3 regions of the Arthrobacter sp. HS15c genome follow, and region 2 is predicted to be linked to each of the others. Evidence: riboswitches for the same ligand, from Rfam matches in the RefSeq annotation. Region 2 holds a riboswitch; each other region holds the start of a gene.

Region 1 (7,042 bases), 350 kb from region 2:
CCCTCGCGTCGTCCTGTAGGAGCGGCACCGCGCTGGCCCGCGGCGGGGAGATGGTCAGAGGAACTCTGCCCGGCCTTCCATGGCCGACGACGCCAGGGCGTGCTCACGGCGCGGTATCCGCCCGGCCGCTTTCGCCAGCCTACCGGCGATGACCGCGTGCTTGAAGGCCTCTCCCATAACGGCCGGGTTCTGGGCACGGGTAACCGCCGTGGCCAGCAGGACGGCGTCGCAGCCCAGCTCCATGGCGAGCGCAGCGTCCGAGGCCGTGCCGATCCCGGCGTCGAGCACTACGGGCACCGAAGCGCGGGACACGATGAGCTCAATGTTGTGCGGGTTGAGGATGCCCAGTCCGGTGCCGATGGGCGATCCCAGCGGCATGACCGCCGTTGCACCGAGGTTTTCGAGCCGCAGGGCCAGGACGGGGTCGTCATTGGTGTAGGCGAACACTTTGAAGCCCCGGTTCACGAGCTGTTCAGTGGCGTCCACCAGTTCAACGGCGTCGGGAAGGAGGGTGTGCTCGTCGGCGATGACCTCCAGCTTGACCCAGTCCGTTTCCAGCGCTTCGCGGGCCAGTTCGGCCGTCATGACGGCGTCGCGGGCCGTGAAGCAGCCCGCCGTGTTGGGCAGGACGCGGATGCCGTGGTCCACCAGGAGCTGGAACAGCGAGCCGGTCTCGGCAGGCGAGTACCGCCGCATGGCCACGGTGGTCAGTTCCGTCCCGGAGGCCAGCAGGGCCGCGCCGAGTCCGTCGAGGCTCGGTGCTCCGCCGGTGCCCATGATCAGGCGCGACCCGAGCTCCACGCCGTCGATGATCAGCGGGTCCGGGTGTCCGGTCTGGTTGGTGGTGTTGATGGTTTCCGTCATGCTTCAGCCTCCCTGGACTGCGGTGACCAGTTCGACGTCGTCACCGTCGGCGAGCGCCGTGACGTACCACTGGCTTCGGGGTACTACTTCGGAGTTGTGGGCGACGGCGACACCCAGTTTCTGACCGTCGGTCGCCTGTCCGTTGGCGGCAAGGGGCCTGCCGGTGATCTGGCTGACCAGCGTGGTGATGGAGGTGCCGTCGGACACGGCGTGCTGCGTGCCGTTGAGGGTGATGTTCATGCGTGTTCCTTGGTGGGTTGAACGGTGGAAGGGCGTTGGCCGGAGAACCTGGCCGGGCTGAACGGGAGCCAGCGCGGATCCGTCCGCCCGTCCATGAGGTCCCGGCAGATGGTGGCCGCCGCGGGCGTCAACAGCACCCCGTGGCGGAAGAAGCCGGTGGCCACTATGAGGCCGGCCACGTGTCCGCCGCTTTCAGGGAAGTGGACCCGGCCCAGCAGCGGCGCGTTGTCCGGGGTGGCAGGGCGGGCCCTGGCCGTGCTTTCCAGCAGCTCCAGCTCGGCGACGGCCGGTACCAGCACCTGGGCGTCGCGGAGCAGCTGGTAGACGCCGCCCGCCGACACGCCGGCGGCGCCTCCGCCGTGCTGCTGGCCGGACGCAGCCAGGGCATCCTCACGCTGGGTGGCCCCGATAACCACCGTGCCGTCTCGCCGCGGAACGATGTACACCGGCACGCCCCGGACCATGCCCCGGACGGTGGCCGTCACCAGGGGGCGGAGGTGTTCCGGGACGCGCAGCCGGAGGATATCCCCGTGCACCGGACGCAGCGGCAACCGGAGCCCGGCCGGTAACGCCCCCAGGGAGGCCGCGTGCAGCCCGTTGGCCACCACGGTTTCCCCGGCGGTCACCAGTCCCCCGCCCGCCAGCCTGGCGCCGGTAACCCGGCCGTCCTCCCACACCAGGGACGACGCGCGGTCGGCGACAATGAAACCGTCGAGCGCACCCGTGACTGCGGAACGTGAATCTTTGCAGTGGCTGGCCAACGCCTGACGCAGGCACGCCACGAGCTTGCGCGGATCCACCTGATGGTCAGCGGGAATGTCCAGGGCGCAGGAGATCGCCGGGCTCAGGAGCGGCTCGCGGCTCCTGGCTTCACGGACCGTCAGCGGTTCAACGTCCAGCCCGTGGGCCTGCTGCACGGCCCGCAGGTCCATCAGGGCCCGGCGGTCGGCGGCGTCCGCGCCGATGGCGAGCGTGGGTGTGGCCAGGTAGCCGGCGTCAGCCGGGGCGTCGCGGGCCAGGTCCGCCGCGAACGCCGGCCACTGACCCGAGGATTCAAGCATCAGCTCCAGGAGGTCTTCCTCCTGGTAGTGCAGCTCACTCACGGGGGCGAGCATGCCGGCGGCAGCCCAGCTGGCGCCGGAACCGGGGGCGTCATCAATGACCACCACCGAGCGGCCCGAGCGCCTGGCCTCCCGGGCGATGCCGTGGCCGATCACGCCTCCCCCGATGACGGCGACGTCGGCATGAAGGTCGGCGCGAGCCGCAGCGGGCGGACTGCCGGTTGGGGGGACCATGTGTTTCCTTCCCTACGCCGGTACTAGCCGGATCAGGTCAAGCGGTCGGCTCTGACGCCCTCTCAGCCCGGCCGCTTTATGACAGCTGCCACGGGCTCCCGCAGTACGTGCCCAGTTTAGAGGAACTACTCTGGTTTCCATGAACCACGCCCTTTCCAACAGCACAGCCCTTTCCAACAGCGCACTCCGGTCCGACGCCCTCAGCAGCGCCCGGCTGTACTTGTGCACGGATGCGCGAAAGGACCGCGGCGACTTCGCCGGGTTTGTGGATGCGGCCTTCGCCGGCGGCGTGGACATCATCCAGCTCCGCGACAAGACCATCGAGGCAGCCGAGGAACTTGAGCTGCTGGAAGTGCTGAAAGAGGCGGCCGAGCGCCACGGGCGGCTGTGGGCCGTGAACGACCGCGCCGACGTTGCGGTGCTGTCGGGGGCGCCGGTCTTCCATGTGGGCCAAAAGGACCTTCCGCTTGCCGCAGCCCGATCGCTCGTCCGGGACGCCGGCGTCATCGGGCTGTCCACCCACACCACCGGGCAGATCGACGCCGCCATCACCGGGTCCGCGGCCGCCACCGGCCCCGGCGGACTCGACTATTTCTGTGTTGGCCCCGTCTGGGCCACACCCACCAAACCCGGCCGGGCCGCCGTCGGGCTAGATCTCGTGAAGTATGCGGCGGAAGCCGCGAGGCAGGCCGCGTCCGTTTCAGTCGGGGCAACTGTGCCCTGGTTCGCCATCGGGGGCGTTGACCTGGGCAACGTGGAGCAGGTCGTGGAAGCGGGTGCCAGCAGGGTTGTGGTGGTCCGGGCCATCACCGAAGCCGCGGACCCCGCCGCGGCGGCGGCGGCGCTCCTTGCGGCCCTGGACGCCGCCAACTCCTAGGACTGCGGGCCGGGGGGACCGATTGCGTGCATTATCGGCGAAAATCGGGCTACCCTGATTTTCGTGTCACATCATCGGTTGGCCCCAAATGTCCACGAGCACAACAATGCCCTCGAGGAGGCACTGGGCGCGCTGCGGACCGAGCTGGAATTGCCGGGCGCCTATCCGGCGGACGCCGTCCGCGATGCCGAGGCCGCCGTCGCCTCCCGGACACTTCCGGACGCCGACCTGACCGGCGTTGACTTCCTCACCATCGATCCGGAGTCGTCCACCGACCTTGACCAGGCCCTGTTCATAGAGCCTGCCGGCACTGGCTATCGGGTTCTCTACGCCATCGCCGACGTTCCCGCTTTCGTCGAGCCAGGCGGCCCGCTGGACGCCGAGACGCGCCGCCGGGGACAGACGTTCTATGCGCCGGACGGCCGAATCCCGCTGCATCCGGAGGTCATCAGCGAGCGGGCCGGCAGCCTGCTGGCAGGCCAGCTCTGCTCCGCCTTTGTCTGGGACTTCCAGCTGGACCAGGCCGCCCAGGTAACCACCGTGGCCGTCCAAAGGGCGCGCGTCCGCAGCCGGGCCAAACTCAGCTACAAGGGGGCGCAGGCGGAACTCGACGCCGGAACAGCTTCACCGGTCCTTCAGCTCCTGAAGGAAGTGGGCCTCAAACGCGTTGAACTGGAACGGGAACGCGACGGCGCCAGCCTGAACATGCCAGAGCAGGAGATCGTCCAGCTTCCCGACGGCGGCTACCGGATTGCCGCGGCTCCGCAGCTCCCGGTGGAGGACTGGAACGCCCAGATCTCGTTGATGACCGGAATGGCCGCCGCCACGCTGATGCTCGAGGGCAAAGTCGGCATCCTGCGGACCATGCCGGCACCTGACGAACGGTCCCTGCGGCACTTCCGGCTGCAGACCGAGGCGCTGGGCAAACCGTGGGACGGGAAGGCCGGCTACGGGGAGTACCTCCGCACCCTCGACCCCACCGACCCCCGGCAACTTGCCATCATGCACTCGGCCGGGATGCTTTTCCGGGGGGCCAGCTACACGGCGTTCGACGGCGGGATCCCGGACGACGCCATCCAGTCCGCGATCGGGGCGGCCTATGCCCACACCACAGCTCCGCTCCGCCGCCTGGTGGACCGTTTCGTGCTGGTGATCTGCGACGCCCTCAGTAACGGCAGGCCGGTCCCGGGCTGGGCACGCGAGGCTCTGCCTTCGCTTCCGGGGATCATGGCCGGATCCGACCAGCTGGCCGCCCGGATGGAGCGGCTGGCCCTGGACACCGTGGAAGCTGCCCTGCTGGTCAACCACGTCGGACAGGAATTCGACGCGATCGTCATTTCCGGGTCCAAGCCGCAGAAGGACGGGAATGAAAAGAGTGGCGGCAACGGCTCCAACGGGAATGGCAACGGCAACGGAAGGAACGGGAACGGCCCGTCCGGGATCATCCAGATAGCCGAACCCGCAGTCACCGCCCGCTGCGCCGGAGACCTCGAATCAGGCACCAAGGTCCGTGTCCGGCTTCTCTCCTCAGACATCGCCACGCGGGAAGTCCATTTCGAGCTGGTCAGTTAGCCGCGGGGCTGCCGAAGGGGCAAAGCCGGGATTAGGAGTCCTTGCCGGTAGACTGAAGAAGTAGATATGGATGCCCGGTCGTTGATTTCCTTGATTTTGAATTCAACAAGCCCGCCCCTACGCGATCTTGAGATAGACCCGCTGGTCACCAGTGCCAGCAATTAGATAGCCCGCGATCGGCTTCCACTGGATTTGCTTGCGCGCTTCGAGCGTGCTCCGGAACGGCCACGTTGGCCGGCCCGTTGAGCAGGCAGCGCCAATGCCCAAATGAATAAGGAAACTCCCCTGTGAGTGAATTGCATACCCACCAACTCCTGACTGACGACTCCGGCACCGAGACCATCGAGCCGGAAGAAACCATTATCTCGGACGAAAAGCCGCACGAGATCGAGGAGAAATCCTTCGCCGACTTCAACGTCCGCGCCGATATCGTGGAGTCCCTGGCCGACGCCGGGATCACCCACCCGTTCCCCATCCAGGCCATGACCCTGCCGGTGGCGCTCTCGGGCCACGACATCATCGGACAGGCCAAGACTGGCACAGGCAAAACCCTGGGCTTCGGCATCCCCGCGCTGCAACGCGTTGTGGGCCGCGACGACCCCGGTTTCGATAAGCTCGCCGTCCCGGGCGCCCCGCAGGCGCTGGTGATCGTCCCTACCCGCGAACTTGCCGTGCAGGTCGCCAACGACCTCCAGACCGCCTCCCGCAAGCGCAATGCCCGGATCGCCACCATCTACGGCGGCCGCGCGTACGAGCCCCAGGTGGAGGCCCTGCAGAACGGCGTCGAAGTGGTCGTCGGCACCCCCGGCCGCCTGATCGACCTTTACAAGCAGAAGCACCTGAGCCTGAAGAACGTCAAGATCGTCATCCTGGACGAAGCCGACGAGATGCTCGACCTCGGGTTCCTGCCGGACGTCGAAACTCTGATCGCCGGCACTCCTGCGGTACGCCAGACGCTCCTCTTCTCCGCCACCATGCCCGGCCCGGTCATCGCCATGGCCCGCCGCTACATGACCCAGCCCACCCACATCCGTGCGGCCGACCCCGACGACGAGGGCCTGACCAAGCGCGACATCCGCCAGCTCATCTACCGTGCCCACAGCATGGACAAGATCGAGGTAGTCGCCCGCATCCTGCAGGCCCGGGGCCGTGGCCGGACCATCATCTTCACCAAGACCAAGCGGACCGCCGCGAAGGTGGCCGAGGAGCTGGTGGACCGCGGGTTCGCGGCTGCCGCCATCCACGGTGACCTGGGCCAGGGCGCCCGCGAGCAGGCACTCCGGGCCTTCCGCAACAACAAAGTCGACGTCCTGGTGGCCACAGACGTCGCCGCCCGCGGCATCGACGTCGACGACGTCACGCACGTCATCAACTACCAGTGCGTCGAGGACGAAAAGATCTACCTGCACCGCGTGGGCCGCACCGGCCGCGCCGGCAACAAGGGCACCGCCGTCACGTTTGTGGACTGGGACGACATGCCCCGCTGGGGCCTCATCAACAAGGCATTGGGCCTGAGCGTCCCAGAGCCGGTTGAGACGTACTCCTCCTCCCCGCACCTTTACGAAGAGCTGGACATTCCGGAGGGAACCAAGGGCCGCCTGCCCCGCAACAAGCGCACCCTCGCCGGTGTTGACGCCGAAGTCCTTGAGGACCTGGGCGAGACTGGCAAGAAGAACTCCCGCTCCGGCGGACGGGACAGCGCGAAGGACGCCGGGCGCGACGCCGGACGTGACGGCAGCCGCGACCGCGCACGGTCATCCAGCCGCCGCGCAGGGTCGGAAACGGCATCCCGCTCGGGTGAGCGCCGCCGTCGTACCTCCGACGCGGCGACTGCCGGCACCGGTCCCGCCGCGGAACCGGCGGCATCAGCCCCGGCCGACGGCGACCAGTCACGCACGCGCCGCAGCCGGACCCGCACCCGCCGCCGCAACGGCGAAGTGGTGGCCGGCGGCGACAACGGCACGCAGCCGGGCAGCGCCGAGGCCTAAAAGCCTCAATGACTGAATCTGTCTGGGCGCCGGACGGCAGCAACCTGGTGGTACACGCGGACAACGCGGAATTCCTCCCCTCGCTGCCGGACGGCGCCTTCACACTCATTTACGTGGACCCGCCGTTCAACACGGGACGGGCCCAGCAGCGCCAGGAAACGCGGATGGTGGTCAACGCCGAAGGATCCGGGGACCGCGTGGGCTTC
Region 2 (7,042 bases):
GCTCTTTGATGTCCGCCACCAACTGGGTGATGAGGACTTCCAGCGGGAGTTTATCCGCCGCGTCTACGCGGCGGACCTCGAGGAGCCGGCCACACAGGAGGAAAAAAGGTCGGCGCGGCGGCTCCGGCTTCAGGCTCCCTCCTGGGAAGCGCCGCTGCAGATCGTTCCCGGTGTCCCCACCCTGGTCCTGACCGGCGGCTGGGAACCCCTTTACGAAGAGATCGCCGGGTACCTCAGGGAAACAGGCGCCCTGCACCGCCACGCCGCGGGAGGCCACCGCCCCCAGGATTCCCCCGAAGGCGACCGCTACATCCGTTCGTTCATAGCCGACGTCAGCCGGCGGCGGCAGCTCAGGGCGTCCTGACCCGAATGCTTTGTTCAGGTGCATCCGTCCGGCCAGCCCCCAAATGCCGGCCGGACAGAGCCTCAAGCCCGCTAGCGGCGGGCGGCTTCGGGTACCTCCAGGTCAGGCAGGTAGACCTTTCCGCCTGCCGCGAGGAACTCCTCGCTCTTTTCGCGCATCCCGGCCGCCATTTCCGCCAGGGCAGCCTGTGATTCCGCTGATCCATACTCATCCCGGATGTCCTGGCTGATCCGCATGGAGCAGAATTTCGGGCCGCACATGGAGCAGAAGTGGGCCGTCTTCGCCGGCTCGGCCGGCAGTGTCTCGTCGTGGAACGCTTCCGCGGTCACCGGGTCCAGGGACAGTGCGAACTGGTCCCGCCAGCGGAACTCGAACCGGGCCTTGGAGAGGGCGTCGTCGCGTTCATGCGCGCCGGGGTGGCCCTTGGCAAGGTCGGCTGCGTGGGCTGCGATCTTGTAGGTGATCACACCGGTTTTCACATCGTCCTTGTTCGGCAGGCCGAGGTGTTCCTTGGGCGTGACGTAGCAGAGCATGGCGGTGCCGTAGCGCGCGATTTCCGTGGCGCCGATGGCCGAGGTGATGTGGTCGTAGCCAGGTGCTATGTCCGTCACCAGCGGCCCGAGCGTGTAGAAGGGGGCTCCCTTGCACAGCTCCTGCTGGCGTTCCACGTTCTCGCGGACCAGGTGGAACGGCACGTGGCCCGGGCCTTCCACCATGACCTGCACATCGAATTCCCAGGCCCGCTGGGTCAGTTCAGCGAGAGTGTCCAGTTCGGCGAACTGGGCGGCGTCGTTCGCGTCTGCCGTGGCACCCGGCCGCAGTCCGTCGCCGAGCGAGAACGCGACGTCGTACTTGGCGAAGATTTCGCACAGCTCGTCGAAGTGCGTGTACAGGAAGTTCTCCTGGTGGTGGGCCAGGCACCAGCCGGCCATGATGGAGCCGCCCCGGGAGACGATGCCGGTCACGCGGTTGGCCGTCAGCGGCACATAACGCAGCAGGACGCCGGCGTGGATGGTCATGTAGTCCACGCCCTGCTCGCACTGCTCAATCACGGTGTCGCGGAAGATTTCCCACGTCAGCTTGTTGGCCTCGCCGTTGACCTTCTCCAGCGCCTGGTAGATGGGCACGGTGCCGATGGGCACGGGGGAGTTGCGGATGATCCATTCACGGGTGGTGTGGATGTCATCCCCCGTGGACAGGTCCATCACTGTATCGGCGCCCCACTGGGTGGCCCACTGGAGTTTGTCCACTTCCTCGGCGATGGAGCTGGTCACGGCCGAGTTGCCGATGTTGGCGTTGATCTTCACCAGGAAGGCCTTGCCGATGATCATCGGCTCGGATTCCGGGTGGTTGATGTTGTTGGGGATGATCGCACGTCCCGCGGCCACTTCGCTGCGGACCAGCTCCACGTCGCAGTTTTCGCGGAGGGCGACGAACTGCATTTCGGGGGTGATGACCCCGTGCTTCGCGTAGTGCATCTGGGTGACGGTCCGGCCTTCGACGGCGCGGCGGGGCACCGGCTGTGCGCCCTTCCACTCCGCCGACGCAGCGCCTCGGCGCACGGCCGACTTGCCGTCGTCGAGCAGGTTCCGTTCCCGGCCGCTGTAGGGCTCCGTATCGCCGCGGGCCTCGATCCACTCGGAGCGGAACGGGTTAAGGCCCACCACCGGATCGCTGCCCGGGCCGGCGGTGCGGTAGGTCCGGAAAGGACCGTTCGCCTCGCCGTTGGGCGACGGCTCCAGCGCGATCTCGGTGACCGGCACCCGGATCCCGGTGGCTTCATCGTTGATGAAAGCCAGCGAGTGGGACTTCAGCGACTGGGTTTCAGAGGCGGCCGCCGCATTTTGGGCAGGGATCAGCTGTGTTTCTTGTGTACTCAATGAATACTCACTTCCTTCGCCGGCATTACCCGGACAGGTTCAACGGTCGCAGGCTGCGTCAGCCCGATCTCAGCCCCTGCAAGGGCTCCCGTGTGGTCTAGATGAAGCTACCACAGGTCCGGGCGGGGCGTCCCTGCCGCGACCGCACCGTCGTCAGCGGATTAGGCTGGTGCCATGGCCGGAATCATCGAATTCAGCGGAACTGTGCTCACCGGACCCAACGAGGAACGGCAGGGGCTGTGGTCCGTCGACGGCCGCCTCACGTTCCACCGGCCCGCCGCCGCACCGGATGTTGTGCTCGACGGCTGGGTCCTCCCCGGGTTCGTTGATGCCCACTGCCACATCGGCCTGGGACCCGGCGGCGCCGTGCCGGATGGGGTGGCCGAAGAACAGGCCCGCACCGACCGGGACGCCGGCACCCTCCTGGTCCGCGACGCCGGTGCGGCGAGCGATACGCGCTGGCTGCAGCAGCGCCACGACATGCCCCGGCTCATCCGCGCGGGGCGGCACATTGCCCGTTCCCGGCGCTACCTGAGGGACTTCGCCGTCGAGGTGGAGCCTGATGGCCTGGTGGAGGCGGTGCGCAAGCAGGCGCGGGCCGGCGACGGCTGGGTCAAGCTGGTGGGGGACTGGATCGACCGCGGCGCCGGCGACCTCGCTCCGTCGTTTCCCGACGGCGTCGTTCGTGATGCCGTGCAGGCGGCGCACGACGAGGGCGTCCGCGTGACCGCCCACTGCTTCGCCGAAGACACCCTGGACCAGATGCTTGACGCCGGCATCGACTGCATCGAGCACGCCACCGGACTGCTTCCCCGCCACCTTCCGCGGCTCGCCGGGCAGGGCGTGCCCATTGTGCCGACCCTGATCAACATCGACACTTTCCCCGACATCGCCCGCCAGGCCGAAGCCAAATTCCCGCGGTACGCCGCCCACATGCGTGCGCTGTGGGAGCGCAGGGCCGGACGGGTGCTGGAAGCGTTTGAGGCCGGCGTAACGATCTATGCGGGGACCGACGCCGGCAGCGTCATCCGGCACGGACGGATCGCCGACGAAATCCTGGCGCTGCACCGGGCAGGCCTGCCTCCGGCGGCGGCGCTGGACTCAGCCTGCTGGGGCGCGCGGAGCTGGCTCGGCGCTGACGGGATCTCCGAAGGCGCCAGCGCTGACGTGGTGGTCTGCCGGTACGACCCGCGGGAGGTGCTTACAACCGTCGCCTCGCTCAGGAACGTTGTGCTGCGCGGAGAACTGATCCGCTGACGGTTGAAGATCACACCGGCGCCACTGGGAATAAATTGAAGCTTCAAGTAATTTAGATTAGTAGAGGCCACCGAAACCCGGCGGCCACCGGACCGGGAGTTTTCGATGACCGCAGAACCCACCAGCCAGGACCTTCTACCTGCCGAGCTCACCATGGGCACCGTGATGCTCAAGGTGGGCGACATGAAGCTCATGACCGACTACTACCAGCGCGCGCTGGGCCTCGATGTTGTGGCCGAACAGGACGGCGGCCTGTATCTGGGCCGGCTGGGAAAACCGCTGGTCCATCTCGCCACCGCTCCCGGGCTGAACCTGCCCGGCAGGGGAGAAGCCGGCCTGTTCCACACGGCCCTGCTCTTTGAGGACCAGACAGCCCTGGCGGCCACCGTCGCGTCCGCGGCCCAATACGAGCCGCGCTCCTTCACCGGAAGCGCGGACCACCTGGTCAGTGAAGCCTTCTACTTCAACGATCCGGAAGGCAACGGCATCGAGCTCTACTGGGACCGGCCGCGCAAAAACTGGTCGTGGAACGGGACTGAGGTGGTCATGGACAGCCTGGCCCTGCCTCCCCAGCGCTACCTGGAGCAGCACCTCACCCAGGAGTCGGTCGAGGGCCAGCAGCGGACGGCCGCCGGAGTGGGGCACGTCCACCTCCAGGTCGGCGACGTCCATACCGCCCAGGACTTCTATGTGGGCACGCTGGGGTTCGAAAAAACCGCAGGCTGGCACGGGCAGGCGCTTTTTGTCTCAGCCGGCCGCTATCACCACCACATGGCCATGAATGTCTGGAACAGCCGCGGCGCCGGTCCCCGGAAAGATACCCTCGGCCTGGGTGAGGTGCTCATCGAAGTGCCGTCGGGCGACGACGTCGGAGCCCTTGCCGACCGGCTCAAAGTCGCCGGGGTGGACAGCCACCATACCGGAGCGGAGCTGCGGTTCGAAGATCCCTGGCGCAACCGCCTCCGCGTCGCCGTCCGCTAGCCAGGTGCGGCGGCCGGATGTGCGGCAGGCGGTGTACTAGGCTGATTCCGAACGGCCGGGGCAGCCCGTGAAGCTGCCCGCCAGGGCCGCACCGTCGACGGAATGAGGGCGATTCCCATGGGCTTCACCGAAATCTTTGTTTCAACCCACGACGCCGCGCTGAAGCGTGCCGGGATCCTGGACGACGGCGGTTCCCCCGCCCCTGCCGGTCTTCGGATTCCCGGGATCAGCGATTTCGAGATTGAACAGCTCGGGGATCTCGCCGGCGCCGCCGTGCACGCCGGGGGAGCGGACTACGAGCTGGCCATGGTTGACGTGGCCAGTGATTCACTGCTCGGGGTTCCACCCGCCATGGTCCGGGCGCTCGCGGAACTGCTCAGCTACGAAACCGAAGGCGAAGGCAACGTGCTGGACGATGTCGCCGAACAATGGGCGGCCCAGGACGACATGCCGTTTGATGCGACAGAGGCCAGGAAATACGTGCAGCAGCTCGCGGAACTGGCGAGTGCAGTTGACGACGCCGACCGTACCGGGCTGTACGTCTGGTCGTCCTGAGGCTCCCGCTGCCCTGCCGCAGGTCCGGCAGATCCGAGCCAAGTCGAAATCCGGGCCCTGATCTGGCACAATAAACAGGTACTCGATCTGCGTGGCCCCTCTCTCCGCGTCCGGATCCTGTCCTTCGAACCCTCAAGTATGGCCCGCCCCACGGGTGCAGAACGTCGGGTTCACCCCTTTTCTGAAACAGGAGTGACCACAAAAGTGGCCGTAAAGATTCGCCTTAAGCGCTTTGGCAAGATGCGCGCACCGTATTACCGCATCGTCGTTGCAGACTCACGCACCAAGCGTGATGGCCGTGCAATCGAAGAAATCGGCAAGTACCACCCCACCGAAGAGCCCTCATACATCGAGGTTGACTCCGAGCGTGCCCAGTACTGGCTCGGCGTCGGCGCACAGCCGTCCGAGCAGGTTGCCGCGATCCTCAAGATCACCGGTGACTGGCAGAAGTTCAAGGGCCTCCCGGGCCAGGAAGGCACCCTGAAGACCAAAGCTCCGAAGGCCGCCTTCGTTGCTCCGGAGAAGGGTTCCGTGATCATCCCGGAAGCGATCACCAAGAAGTCCAAGCAGTCTGACGCCCCGGCCGAGGCCGAAGCAGAGACCACCGAGGCTGAGTAGATTGCTGGCTGAAGCGCTCGAACACCTGGTCCGCGGAATCGTTGATTCCCCGGAAGACGTCAAGGTCACCTCGAAGAACAACCGCCGTGGGGACACCCTCGAGGTGCGCGTTCATCAGGACGATCTCGGACGGGTGATCGGCCGTCAGGGCCGCACGGCACGCGCATTGCGCACGGTTGTGGCGGCACTGGCTGACGGCGAGCCGGTAAGGGTCGACGTCGTCGACACCGACCGCCGCCGCTAAAGCGCTCGGCAACATCAGTTTTTTGCTCCGGCCCTTCCACCAACGGTGGAGGGGCCGGAGTGCTTTCACCATCACGCCTAATCCGGCACAACCATGAACAGAGGAACAGATGCAGCTTCAGGTGGCACGAATCGGCAAACCGCATGGAATCCGCGGGGAAGTGACGGTCCAGGTGCTGACTGACGCGCCGGCGGACCGGTTCGTTCCGGGCACCGAGTTCGTGGTGGAACCCGCCTCAGTCGGTCCCCTGACTGTGGTCAGTGCCCGCTGGAACAAGGACATCCTGCTCCTCGCCTTCGACGGGATCGAGACGCGGAACGAAGCGGAGACCCTCCGCGGCGCCAAACTGTTCATCGAAACCGAAGAGCTGGACGAAGACGACGACGAAGGCTGGTACGAGCACGAGCTGGTGGGCCTCGAGGCCCGGGTCGGCTCACAGGTGGTGGGCAAGATCGCGGCCCTGCACACCATGCCCGTCCAGGACCTGTTGGTGGTCGAAGCCCCGGACGGCAAGGAAATCCTGATTCCGTTCGTGGAGCAGATCGTCCCCGAGGTCAACGTCGCCGAAGGGTTTGTCCTGCTGACTCCGCCGGATGGCCTGTTTGACGTCAACACCGACGACGCCGGTGCCGCCGGACCGGGGGACCACGCGTAGATGAGAATCGACGTCGTCAGCATCTTCCCGGAATACCTGGCGCCCCTGGAGCTGTCCCTCATCGGGAAGGCCCGCCAGGACGGCCTGCTGGACCTGCTGGTCCACGACCTGCGCGACTTCACCACGGACAAGCACCGCTCCGTGGACGACACCCCCTACGGCGGCGGCGCCGGCATGGTGATGAAGGCCGAACCATGGGCGCAGGCCCTGGCGTCCGTGGCAGCGGCCAGCGGAGGCAAGGCAGCCAAGCCCGTGCTGATCGTCCCGTCGCCTGCGGGGGAGCGCTTCAGCCAGGCCCTGGCGTACGAGCTGGCCGAGGAGGACCAGCTCGTCTTCGCCTGCGGACGCTACGAGGGCATCGATGAACGCGTCATCGAATGGGCGGAAGAACACTTTACGGTGCGGCCCATGAGCCTGGGCGACTACGTCCTGAACGGCGGCGAAGTGGCCGTACTGGCCATGGTCGAGGCCATTGGCCGGTTGCTGCC
Region 3 (7,042 bases), on a different contig from region 2:
CTGGCCATGAACGCGGCCGTTTCGAAGACGATCTCCGCGAATTCCTCCAGCAGTTCCCGGGACGGTTCGGCCCTGTACGCAAGCTCGGCCAGGTGGATGGGGTGCGGCTGCTGCCAGATCAGGAAGGTGCCGATCGGGCTGGGGCTCTCGCGCCCGTCCGGGCCTACCTGCTTGGGCCAGCGGACGCCGTCGAACCCCTGCGCCTTGGCCGTCTGCCGCGCCGGTTCCAGGATGGTCGCGTACCAGCGGAGGCTGGGAAGCAGCAGCCCGGTGCGGTTCCAGTGCGCGAAGTGGGCGGCGTGCCACCAGTGCATCTCCAGGTGGAAACGGCCGCGCCAGGAATTGCACACCAGCCCTGTTTCCTGCGGCGGCAGCGAGCCGGCACAGTTGATCGCAGTGAGGTACTGCGAGAGGACGATCCTGCGCTCGAGTTCCGCCGCCCGGGGATCCGGTGTGCCGTGCAGTTCGACGGCGCCGCCGGAGTGCCAGAATTCCGGCCAGTGGGCGCGGGAAGCCTCGACGACGGCGGTTCCGCTGTCCGGCCGGGGCAGCCCGCCGGTGCCGCGCAGGACACAGTCGCCCTGGCCGGTGCTGGTGAACTGGACTGCCAGGTCGAGGACGTCCTGTCCGGACGCGGCGCGCAGCACGAGTTGGTGCGGGCCGGGCTGGTCCAGGCGGAGGTCCTGCCCGGACACCGTGACCTGGTACCCGGAGCCGTCCATGCTGCGGTCCACGATCCACAGCTGTTGGCCATCCCCGGCCCCGGCAGGTCCGGTGAGGCTGGTGGTGTGGGCATCGGGCCGGTTCCAGTCTGCTGCGTCGTGCCAGGCGTCGGAACCGTAGGGGAAAGCGAAGGTGACCATCAGGCCGTCTTGAAGGGCCGGGGACTCCACGATGAGGCCCACCTGGTCCCGGTCCGGATGGCATGCGGTGGTGACCCTTACCGGGTGGCCCCGGAGGCTGAAGGTGCTGGTGACCGTCCCGGTCCAGAGGTCGAGGGTCTGGACGGGGTGGACGATGTCTGCCGGCGCGAGCGGCCGCGCGCCGCCCGCCGCCGAGTCCGCATCCGCCCACGCAAACCCGATCCGGCCCAGGTCCAGGCGGTGCGGGTTGGCCCGGAGCCAGGTTTCAGCGCGGGAGACCTCGGTTTCACGCCCGTCCACGATGTCGCCCACCATATCCACATAGGGGACAGGGCCGCGGGGAGAGTCGTAGAGGACCGTGGACCCGGCCAGGCTGTAGTGCTCTGCCGCGGGAATGGAGTGCCAGCCCCACTGGGACTGCGTGCCCAGCAGCGTTCCGGGCGGAAGTTCGCTGCGCGCTCCCACGGGGTACTCGGCCGGGAGGGTCTGCAGCCCCGTGAGGTCCACCGTGAAGCAGAACTCGCCGTTGCCCACGGACACCGGGCTGCGGGGATCAAGGCTCCGCTGTTCCACATTATGGCGGCGGACCAGGGCTTCGCGGTCGATCGTGTGCTGGCTGTGCATGGGCACGCCCTCCTGAGGCTGTCGGCTCTGGCTGCTGCTTCCACAAGTGTTTCCTCCACTGAGAAAACGCTTTCCGAAGCCTTTCAATCCTTGTGGCATCCGGAGCAGGTGTCAACCTCCAGGTTCAGGAGGGCCGCCTTGCCGGCCAGGCTCACTCCGCGCGCATGGCCCCCAGGATTTCACGCAGCGCCTCCACCACGAGGTCGTGGTCCTGCTGCTGCGGCAGTCCCGAGACGGTGACGGTGGCCACCGCGCCCACGCCAGCCACATAAACCGGGAACGAGCCGCCGTGCGGGGCATAGGTGGTTTCGTCGAACCAGCCGTGGTCCTCGATCCGGCCGCCATGCAGCCGGCCGCGGAGGCCCACCAGCAGCGACGGCACCTCATACCTGGCCGCGGTCCGCTGCTTGGCCCGGATCCAGCGCTCGTTGTCCGGGGTTGCACCGTCCAGGGCCACGTGGAAAAGGACCTGGTCGCCCTTGGTGATGTCGATCGCGACGGGCAGCCGGCGCGTCTTTCCCAGCTCCACCAGCAGCAGCCCCAAATTGAGGGAATCGTCCTTCGTGAAATGCGGGAACTGCAGCTCGGTGATCTCGGCTTCGATCCGGGCGATCAGGGCCTCGAGCAGGCCCGCCGGCTGGGGCACGGTCGAATCGGGATTGAAGGCAGTCACAGTCGGGTTATTGGCAGTCATGGCCCACAATCTACCGCCCCTGCGGTGTAAACTGGACCACGCCCATCAGGGCAGATTATTCAACGACAGGGGAGCGCCGCCGTCGGGCATCACTGGCATTGCCAGGGAACCGCAGGTGGGCGCTGAGAGTGCGGGACAGCCGCAGACCCTCGAACCTGATCCGGCTAGTACCGGCGCAAGGGAGTCGAGTTCTCGAAGTGTGCGGCAGCCGGCGTCCAGCCGATCGCCGGGACACTTTCCCCTCCTGTTCCTCAGGAGGATCACATGAGTACTGCAGCAATCAAAAAGACCGGCAACACCTGGCGCATCGTGGACATCGTGGTGGCCGCCCTCATCGCCATCGCCGGCGGCGTGATCTTCTGGGCCTGGTCCCAGGGTGCCGCCGCGGTTTCGCCGCCCATGAACGCCGTCTACCCGCCGCTGACCGGCCTGATCGCCGGCGGCTGGATGATCCCGGCCGTGCTGGGCATGCTTGTCATCCGCAAGCCGGGCGCCGCCCTGTTCTGCGAAACCGTGGCCGCCATGGGCGAATTGATCATGGGCTCGCCGTACGGCGCCTCCGTACTGTTCTCCGGATTCGTCCAGGGCCTCGGCGCTGAAATCATCTTCGCCGTCTTCGTTTACAAGAAGTTCAACCTGCCCGTGTCTCTGCTGGCCGGCGCCGCTGCCGGACTCTTCTGCGGCCTGAACGACTCCTTTGCCCCCTGGGGCTGGAACATCGCCTACGCCGGCGGCGACAAGCTCGCGTACATCGTGTTCACCGCCATCTCCGGTGCGGTCATCGCCGGAGCCCTTTCCTGGATCGCCACCCGCGGCCTGGCCAGGACCGGCGTGCTGAGCTCCTTCGCGTCCCGCAAGGCAGCGACGGAGCCCGTCTTCTCCTGATGCCCGCAGCTCACGACGGCGCCGCCTCCGCAGCGGTGCGGCCCGCCGCCGTCACCGCCCGCGGCTGGGGCTGGCGCCACGCCGGCCGGTCCCGGCCCGCGGTCCGCGCCCTGGACCTGGACATCCGGCCCGGGGAGCGGGTGCTCCTGCTTGGCCCGTCAGGCGCCGGCAAGTCCACGCTGCTGCACGCCCTCGCCGGGGTGCTGGGGGACGTGAACGACGACGGCGAGGCCGGCGATTCCGACGAATCCGGTTCGCTGCTGATCGACGGCGCGTCCCCGCGTGAACGGCGCGGCCGCGCCGGCCTGATGCAGCAGGACCCCGAAACGCAGGTGGTCCTCTCCCGGGTGGGCGACGACGTCGCCTTCGGTGCCGAGAACCTCGCCGTGCCCCGCGGCGAAATCTGGACGCGCGTGCACGGGGCGCTGGACGACGTCGGGCTCTCCCACCTGCCGCTGGACCACCCGACGTCGGCCCTCTCCGGCGGCCAGAAGCAGCGCCTGGCGCTGGCCGGCATCCTGGCCATGCGGCCGGGCCTGATCCTGCTGGACGAGCCCACCGCCAACCTGGACCCCGTGGGCGTGCTGGAAGTCCGGGACGCGGTGGGCCGCTGCCTGGACAAGACCGGGGCCACGCTCGTTGTGGTAGAGCACCGGGTGTCCGTCTGGAAGGACCTGGTGGACAGGGTCGTGGTGCTGCAGCCCGGCTCCGCGGCCGATCCCGCGGTGCTGCTCGACGGGCCGCCGGACCAGGTCCTCGCCGAGGCCCGCGACATGCTGATCGCCGCCGGTGTTTGGGTGCCCGGCTTTGTCCCCGCCACCCGGAACCGTATTTCCGGTGGCACCGGCGATCTCCTCCTGGCCGCCGAGGACCTGGCCGTTTCGCGCGAACGGCCCCGCCGCCGACGCTTCAAAACCATCCCGCCGGTGCCCGTCCAGCAGGATATTTCGGCGCAGGTCCGGGCAGGGCAGGCCCTCACCATCACGGGCCCCAACGGCGCCGGCAAGTCCACGTTTGCGCTGACCCTCGCCGGCCTACTGGCTCCGGTCGAGGGCAAAGTTTCTGCCACCGTGGATCTGAGCCGGGGGGCCGGCATCGACCCCTACAAGTGGAAGGCGGAGCAGCTGATCGCCCGGATCGGAACCGTCTTCCAGGAACCGGAGCACCAGTTTGTCACCGGCAACGTCCTGGACGAGCTGATGTTCGGGCCGCGCCATCTGGGCCACGGCGAGGAACGCGTGGATGAGCTCCTGGAGCGGCTCCGGCTGACCGAGCTCGTGGACGCCAACCCGTACACGCTCTCCGGCGGTGAAAAGCGGCGGCTGTCCGTGGCCACCGTGCTCGCCGCGCATCCGCAGGTGCTGGTCCTGGACGAGCCGACCTTCGGCCAGGACGCCAACACCTGGGCCGAGCTGGCCTCCTTCCTCTCCGAACTGCTCGATGCCGGCACCGCCGTGGTGTCCGTGACGCACGACGCCGAATTCAGTGCAGTCCTGGGCGGCGCCGAGCTCCGGCTCGGCACCACCGAGGCGGTGGCCCCATGAGGCAGGAACTCACCCTCGCGGGAAACAAGGCCCTGCTGACCCGCGCCAATCCGCTGAGCAAGTTCGCCGCCGTCGTGTTTATGACCGTGGTGCTGGCTCTCTCCATCGACTGGGTGTCCGCCTCCGTGGCCCTCGTGTGTGAGCTGCTGCTGTTCCCACTGGCCGGACTGACCCTGACGCTGCTGTGGCAGCGCGGCTGGCCGCTGATCCTCGCCGCCGCCGTGGGCGGCTGGAGCACCTCCATCCTGGCGCCGGACAGCGGAAGGATCCTGCTCGACGTCGGCATCTGGTCCATGAGCGAAGGCTCGCTGGAGCTGGGGCTGGGCTTTATGCTGCGCGGGCTGGCGATCGCGCTGCCGGCCGTCCTGCTGATGAGCTGCACGGATCCCACAGACCTCGCCGATGCCCTGGCGCAGAAGGCACGGCTGTCGCACCGGTTTGTGCTGGGCACGCTCGCGGCCATGCGGCTCGTTGGCCTGATGGCCGAAGAATGGCAGACCATCGGCATGGCCCGCCGCGCCCGCGGCGTGGGCTCGCGGGGCAATCCGCTGCAGCGGCTCAAGGCCACGCTGGGCCAGAGCTTCGGGCTCCTTGTCCAGGCCATCCGCAGGGCGTCGCGGCTCGCGGTCACCATGGAGGCGCGCGGATTCGGCGGCGGGGACCGGACCTGGGCGCGTGAATCCACCTACAGCCGGCTCGACGGGTGGGTCCTGGTTGCCGGGGCGCTGATGGCCGCAGCCGCGGTGGCCGCGGCGATGTGGGCCGGGACCTGGAGTTTCGTCGGCGGCTAGTCCTGCGGCCAGGCGTCCGTATGCCGGGACCTCCGCACCGGAACCTTTGCACAGTAACCATTGATCTTCCTGAAACATCTTGATAGTTTCGGGAAATCGGTTTCTAAGCAGAAGGTCGTGTACCCAATGGCGCGTAACAACATCCGCAGAGCCCGCAAATCCATCGCTGTCCTGACGGCTGTGGCCCTCTTTGGCCTCACGGCCTGCTCCAGCGGTTCCTCGAACCAGGCGGAGTCCGGCCCCGTCGAAATCCGGTTCTCGTGGTGGGGCAACGCCACCCGGGCCGAGCTGACCAACAAGGCCATCAAGGCCTTCGAAGCTGAAAACCCCACCATCAAGGTCAAGCCCGAATATGGGGACATCGGCGGCTACTTCGACAAGCTCGCCACCCAGGTGGCGGCCAATGACGCGCCGGATGTCATCACCATGGGCGGCGCCTACCCGGCCGAATACGCCAACCGCGGGGCGCTGCTGGACCTCTCCAAGGTTGACGGCCCGCTGGATCTGTCGCGCTTCGATGAAGGTGCCCTGCAGAACGGACAGGTGGACGGCAAGCAATACGGCGTCTCCACCGGCGCCAACGCGCTCTCCATCGTGGCGAACCCGGCAGTTTTCCAGGCCGCCGGGGTGCCGTTGCCCGATGACAGCACCTGGACCTGGGAAGACTTTGCCCGGGTCGCCGCGGACGTGACCGCCAAGAGCCCCCAGGGCACCTACGGCACCGCCACCGTCCTGACCCACGACTCCCTGGACGCCTTCGCACGCCAGCGCGGCGAATCCCTCTACACCAAGGACGGCCAGCTGGGGCTGGAGCAGGACACTGTCCGCGACTACTTCGACTACTCCCTGAACCTGAGCGCAACGCGTGCGGCGCCGAGCGCCTCGGAAACCGTGGAAAAGCTCAACGTCAGCACCGAACAGACCCTCATGGGCATGGGCAAAGCCGCCATGATGCTGACCTGGAGCAACTCGCTGACCGCACTCAGCAAGGCATCCGGCGCCGAACTCCAGCTCCTTAGGCTGCCGGGCGAGTCTCCCACGCCCGGAATCTGGCTGCAGTCCTCGCAGTTCTACACAATTTCAGCCCGAAGCAAGCACACCGAAGCCGCGGCGAAGCTGGTCAACTTCCTGGTCAACAATGAAGAAGCCGCCAAGGTGGTCCAGAGCGACCGCGGCGTGCCCAGTAACCCGGAGATGCGGTCAGCCATCCAGGATCTCCTGACGCCGCAGGGCAAGGCGGAAGCCGCCTACGTTGATGAGATCGGGAAGCTGAAATTCGCGCCCACCTTCATTGGCCCCACCGGATCGACGGCGGTCGCGGAGATCACCGCCCGGATCAACACCGAGGTGCTCTTCAAGCGGCTGACGCCGGAGAAGGCCGCCGAACAGTGGATCAGCGAGGGCAAGGCCGCCATCGGCAAGTGAGGCGCCCGCGTGGAACCCGGTGACCCGGGGGCTTCAGGCGCCTAGATGCAGGAGTAGTCGTAGTCGAATCCCCTGGACACGACCTGCGTCAGCGTGACCTTGCCGCCGGCGGTGAGCGGGGCATTGGAGCAGTTGGCCTTCGCTCCTGATGCGGTGCGGGCGCCTGCCAGCCAGCTGGGCAGCGTGTACAGGTTGCTCGTGCTGCTGACAGTGCCC

What was found. A riboswitch is a leader RNA that binds a small molecule or an ion and turns the genes downstream of it on or off. The one in region 2 is predicted to bind thiamine pyrophosphate.
Region 1: linked by a shared signal. The riboswitch ahead of thiO (glycine oxidase ThiO) and the one ahead of thiC (phosphomethylpyrimidine synthase ThiC) in region 2 are both predicted to bind thiamine pyrophosphate.
Region 3: linked by a shared signal. The riboswitch ahead of ABV518_RS17655 (ECF transporter S component) and the one ahead of thiC (phosphomethylpyrimidine synthase ThiC) in region 2 are both predicted to bind thiamine pyrophosphate.

What each region holds. Positions count from the first base shown of each region.
Region 1 is NZ_JBFOHM010000001.1:362,653-369,694, forward strand. Features, by position in the region: gene ABV518_RS01630 (thiazole synthase) at 55-864, opposite strand; gene thiS (sulfur carrier protein ThiS) at 868-1,104, opposite strand; gene thiO (glycine oxidase ThiO) at 1,101-2,399, opposite strand; TPP riboswitch at 2,392-2,511, opposite strand; gene thiE (thiamine phosphate synthase) at 2,539-3,276, shown strand; gene ABV518_RS01650 (RNB domain-containing ribonuclease) at 3,340-4,848, shown strand; gene ABV518_RS01655 (DEAD/DEAH box helicase) at 5,136-6,836, shown strand; gene ABV518_RS01660 (site-specific DNA-methyltransferase) at 6,845-7,042, shown strand, end outside.
Region 2 is NZ_JBFOHM010000001.1:14,825-21,866, reverse strand. Features, by position in the region: gene ABV518_RS00125 (alpha/beta fold hydrolase) at 1-364, shown strand, start outside; gene thiC (phosphomethylpyrimidine synthase ThiC) at 436-2,244, opposite strand; TPP riboswitch at 2,239-2,346, opposite strand; gene ABV518_RS00115 (amidohydrolase family protein) at 2,419-3,501, shown strand; gene ABV518_RS00110 (VOC family protein) at 3,607-4,482, shown strand; gene ABV518_RS00105 (hypothetical protein) at 4,600-5,037, shown strand; gene rpsP (30S ribosomal protein S16) at 5,242-5,655, shown strand; gene ABV518_RS00095 (RNA-binding protein) at 5,657-5,899, shown strand; gene rimM (ribosome maturation factor RimM) at 6,009-6,554, shown strand; gene trmD (tRNA (guanosine(37)-N1)-methyltransferase TrmD) at 6,555-7,042, shown strand, end outside.
Region 3 is NZ_JBFOHM010000010.1:160,776-167,817, reverse strand. Features, by position in the region: gene ABV518_RS17665 (hypothetical protein) at 1-1,487, opposite strand, end outside; gene ABV518_RS17660 (heme-degrading domain-containing protein) at 1,639-2,181, opposite strand; TPP riboswitch at 2,239-2,381, shown strand; gene ABV518_RS17655 (ECF transporter S component) at 2,446-3,066, shown strand; gene ABV518_RS17650 (ABC transporter ATP-binding protein) at 3,066-4,610, shown strand; gene ABV518_RS17645 (energy-coupling factor transporter transmembrane protein EcfT) at 4,607-5,401, shown strand; gene ABV518_RS17640 (ABC transporter substrate-binding protein) at 5,528-6,826, shown strand; gene ABV518_RS17635 (hypothetical protein) at 6,868-7,042, opposite strand, start outside.